DNA from 2 places in the Arthrobacter sp. 05T444 genome. Region 2 is predicted to be linked to the other one. Evidence: predicted binding sites of a transcription regulator. Region 2 holds the regulator's gene; the other holds the start of a gene.
What was found. The regulator LexA, encoded in region 2, represses DNA repair genes until DNA is damaged. The targets are predictions, from matches to a motif close to TCGAACANNTGTTCGA.
Positions count from the first base shown of each region.

Region 1: AC1DD3_RS07965 (DUF6504 family protein) is a predicted target of LexA. The motif match lies at 1,077-1,092, and genes of this name have one in related genera.

Region 1 is NZ_JBFTKK010000006.1:118,654-121,040, reverse strand. It holds gene AC1DD3_RS07980 (VOC family protein) at 1-252, opposite strand, end outside; gene AC1DD3_RS07975 (chorismate mutase) at 267-593, shown strand; gene AC1DD3_RS07970 (hypothetical protein) at 609-995, opposite strand; gene AC1DD3_RS07965 (DUF6504 family protein) at 1,139-1,483, shown strand; gene AC1DD3_RS07960 (DNA polymerase III subunit alpha) at 1,480-2,387, shown strand, end outside.
Region 2 is NZ_JBFTKK010000002.1:59,871-62,257, forward strand. It holds gene AC1DD3_RS02475 (histidinol-phosphate transaminase) at 1-322, opposite strand, end outside; gene AC1DD3_RS02480 (LysM peptidoglycan-binding domain-containing protein) at 391-720, opposite strand; gene lexA (transcriptional repressor LexA) at 1,105-1,854, shown strand; gene AC1DD3_RS02490 (ATP-dependent DNA helicase) at 1,905-2,387, opposite strand, start outside.

The DNA.
Region 1 (2,387 bases), on a different contig from region 2:
TGCGCTTGCCACGTTGTGGCTGAGCGTAATGCAGGGGACGGCGGCCGGGACGGCGGCCGGGGCGTCGACGGCCGCCTCGGCCTGCATCTGCCCGGCGTCCCAGAGCGAGAGAATGAGGCCGTGGTTGACCTGGATGAACACCACCTCTGGAAACTCGCGGTGGACGGGCCAGCCAAGGCCGTTCACATAGAAGCGGCGGGAGGCGGCGACGCTTCGCACTCCCAGTGAAATAAAATCGACTCGGGGCTGCATGGTTCGATACTGTCATGGACATGCTCACAAATCACGGAGACGATAAGAACGCCAAGGCTGACAGGGAACAGCTCGCAGCTGTCCGGATCGCCGTGGACGAGGTTGATGACCAGATCGTCACGCTGATTGCGCGCCGCGAACGACTGATCAGGATCGCGGGAACGCTCAAGGGCGACGACGCGGAAGTCCGGGCCCCCGGACGGGTGGAGCGCGTGATCGAACATGTCCGTGCCGCGGCCGAGAAAAAGGAAATTGACCCGGATATCGTGGAAAGCACCTACCGGGCCATGATCTCGAAGTTCATCGAGCTTGAGCTGCAAATCCACAAGGACAACAGCTAGAACTTTGCGAAGCGCCTAGAGCGCTTCGTCCACCGGCACTCCTGACTGGAATTCCCGGCCGTCGGCCTCGCTGAAGGCCGACATGAGGTGGCCTTTGCCCAGCCCGAGCACAGTGCTCATGGGGAAACTGCCGGTAATGGTGCTGCCGGAATGTTCGACGCTGTTGACGTCGAAGTTCTCCTCCGTGCCGTCATGGCTGAACGAGTAAATCGACACCGCCTCGCCGTTCATGAACTCAATTCCAAGCCTCCGTTGATGTGAGTAATCCGGAGTTGCAGCCACGAGCCCCACTACGAAGGCGCCCGATCCTGGAATGTTGCCGTCAATATCGAATTTGGCCACCAGGGTGGTGTCTTTGGCGGCGATGCTTACGTGCTTCAGGAGTGCGTCATTGGAACTCATGGCTCCATCCTGCCCCCTGAGCCGCCGTCCGTCCACACCTCATCTAGGTTTTGTCGGAGCCCCGGCGTAGACTGGTGTTATTCGAATACATATTCTAATAACCCTTATTTACCGCACATTCAGTTTAGCTTCCGGAGGCACCTATGGGCATGTTCAGCGAGTCCGTAGACGTCGTTTGTGGGGCGGAAGGCCAGCCGGTGGAGCTTCAATGGGGCGGCAGGACGTACACGGTAGGCGCTGAACCGGTGCGTTGGTATGAACGCCGCCAATGGTGGGCTGAGGAGCAGCGGGCCCCGCTGGGCAGCGGCCCGGGGCTCGTGGATCACGAGATCTGGCGCGTCCAGGTGGTCTCTGCGAAAACGCCTGCCAAAGCCACTCAGACACCGCCGGCTGATGAGCACCTGACACTTGATCTGGTAAGGCATACCGGCAGCGGACGGTGGAGGCTTCTCCGGATCCACGATGCACTCCGGCATAAAACAGCATGAGCTTCACCCACCTGCACGTTTCCACCGCCTTCAGCGCCCATTACGGGGTTTCGTGGCCTGATGACCTTGCCCAGTCGGCAGCAGCCGAAGGGGCAACAGCCCTTGCCTGCACTGACAGGGACGGACTGTACGGCACCATCAAGCACCTCAAGGCGTGCATGGGTGCCGGACTCGACCCAGTCGTCGGGGTGGACCTCGCCGTTTTCGACGACGACGGCGACCTCCGCACCCAGCTTGCCGGCCGCGTCGTGGTGCTTGCGCACGGCAATAACAACGGAGCAGGATACAAGGCGCTCTGCCGGCTGATTTCGGATGCGCACGCCCGCACCACTGGTAAAGCGGGGGGAGTCGTCCCAGTTGCCGTAACCCGGGCGGAACTGGCATCAAGGATCCTTGACCCGGAAACCCTGAAGCCGGTCCTCACCGTGCTGATTGGTCCGGATTCCGACGTCGGACGTGCCATGGGAGGACGGCGGTACCTCCGGCCGCGCACCCTGTTCAAGGGCTGGCTGGACACGATGCCAGCCGGAAGCCTCGCTGCCGAAGTTGTTTCCCATCTCAGCACCCCCGGCGAGCCGCTGAGTACTGCCCACGCAGTACGGATGCTCAGACTTGCCGAGGAGCACAGTGTTCCGGCTGTACTCACCAATGCTGTCCGCTATTGTGCCGAGGACGGGGCAGCTACGGCCGACGTTCTTGACTCCGCCCGGACTTTGAAGTCGCTGCCGGAACTTTCCGCCGCCCCTCTCCTGCAGCCAAACGGACAGGGCTGGCTGAAATCGCCGGCGCAGATGCTGCAGCTGGGTCGGGAAATTATTCACGCCGCCGGGTATGGGGCAGCGGATCTTCAAGTGCTGCTCGCTCAAACGGAGGCGCTCGCCGACCGCTGCAGGATAGATCCCGT
Region 2 (2,387 bases):
CGAATGCCTGGAGAATCTGCTGGAGGACTTCGTTGGAGCCATTGGCTGCCCAGATGTTTTCGGCGCCGAGTCCGTGGCCGAGGTACTCCGCCAGCGCTTCCCTGAGTCCGGTGAATTCGCGGTCAGGGTACCGGTTGAGGCCTGCTGCCGCCTCTGTCACAGCCTCGGCAATTGCCGCCCTGACATCGGCGGGGACCCCATGGGTGTTCTCGTTGACGTTGAGCAGGATGGGTACGTCCAGCTGCGGCGCTCCGTAGGGAGTCAGCCCCCGCAGATTAGTCCGCAGGGGCAGTCGGTTCAGTCGCTCAAGCTGGTCACTCACTTGGACAGTTTAAGTGCCGGAGGCGGCGACCGGGAAACTGTGACGGATCAGGCCCGGCGAATCAGCCCTTACTTGGACGGTACAAACAGCTGCTGCCCCGGCATGACCTTGCCGTTTTCGAGGTCGTTCAGCTGGACGATGTCCGCGATGACATCGCGCGGATCCCTGGTGGGGTCGACTGTCCCGGCGATAGCCCACAGTGATTCCCCCGGCTGCACAGTCACAGAAACCGTCTCCGTCACGGACAGTCCGCTGGCGGTATCGGCGGCCTTGGCCGGCGAGTTCAGCAAACCGGTGAGCGACAGGAGCAGTGCCGCCAGGAGAACCAGGGGCAATCCGATGAGGACGATCCGGCCCCGGCGAGTAAGCCGAAGCCGCGGCGGCCTGCCCGGCTGCATGCCGAAAGCACCCTGCGCACCCTGCCGACGTGAATGGTTGACTGCTGTTGAAGCTGACATGAACTGAGCCCTCCTGGACCACTCTGTGCTGCCCGGTGTGCCCGGTCCGCCCGGCATCCGCCGGAATATTCGAAGAAACCGGCCCGCTCCGCAGCTGAACTAGAACACATGTTCGAACTTTGCTTCTTCAGTTTTAGCACTTATCAACGAACAAAGTCGAGACTCGCTAGAACAAATGTTTGAAAAAGCCGTGTGGCTGGCCTACGTTTGAAATCAAAGAACAACCACTTCTGCAGTTGATCAGCAGGGTCTGACATTTTCAGGCCGGAAGTTCCCGGCAACTGCAGCCACGGAGGCCGGGTGGAACGAAAGGCGTTGGCGAACATGGCAGCACAAGCCTCCGACGGCAAGGCTACCCAGCGCAGCCAGCGGTCTCAGCGGACACCCAAAGGACTGACCATCCGCCAGAAAAGGATCCTGGAAACCATCCAGCGGTCGGTCAACGACAACGGGTACCCACCCTCCATGAGGGAAATCGGCGACACCGTTGGCCTGGCCAGCCTGTCCAGCGTCACCCACCAGCTCTCACAGTTGGAGAAGCTCGGCTACCTGCGGCGTGATCCCAAACGCCCCCGGGCCATGGAAGTCCTCATGCCCCTCACCCTGGACGCCGGCTTGTCCAAGGCCTCCGGTGCCGAAGGTGACGCCAAGCCGCACAGCGCGCGAAGCGCGTCAGTCACCGAGCTGCCCAGCGCAACAGACACGGCCATGGTGCCGCTGGTCGGCCGCATCGCGGCCGGCGGCCCCATCTTCGCCGACCAAGTGGTTGAGGAACTCATGCCCCTGCCACGCCAGCTCGTTGGCCACGGCGAACTGTTCATGCTCAAGGTTGCGGGCGACTCCATGGTGGACGCTGCGATCTGTGACGGCGACTGGGTAGTTGTCAGGCGGCAGAGTGACGCCGTCAACGGCGACATCGTGGCGGCGCTGCTCGACGACGAAGCAACCGTTAAGACCTTCCGGCAGCGGGACGGCCACACTTGGCTGCTGCCGCAGAACACCCAGTACGAGCCCATCCTTGGGGACCACGCCGTGGTCATGGGCAAAGTGGTGTCGGTGCTGCGTTCGCTCTAGGACTTCGTGCGTTCACCCTAGGTCGTCGTGCGTTCGCTGAAGGCCGCTCCTTAGGACCGCGCTCCCGCTAGCCTCTCCAGCGCCGCCACGGCGATCTTCCGGTCCGTCGTGGGCCAGAAGGGCGGGAGTGCGGCGCGCAGGAACCCTCCATAGCGCTCCGTCGACAGCCGCGAATCCAGCACTGCCACTACGCCCTTGTCATCGGTGGACCGGATCAGGCGCCCGGCACCCTGGGCCAGCCTGATGGCCGCATGGGTAGCTGATACGGACATGAATCCGTTGCCGCCGGCCTGTGCCACTGCCCGTGAGCGTGCCGTCATGAGCGGGTCGTCGGGCCGGGGGAACGGAATCCTGTCGATCACCACAAGCCTGCATGAACCGCCGGGAACATCCACGCCCTGCCACAGCGACATGGTGCCAAACAGGCACGTGTCCGGTTCGTCGGCGAACTGCTTTACCAGCGCGGTCATCGTCGAGTCGCCTTGGCAAAGAACGCTCACATCCAGGCGCGGACGCAGTGCCTCGGCCGCTTC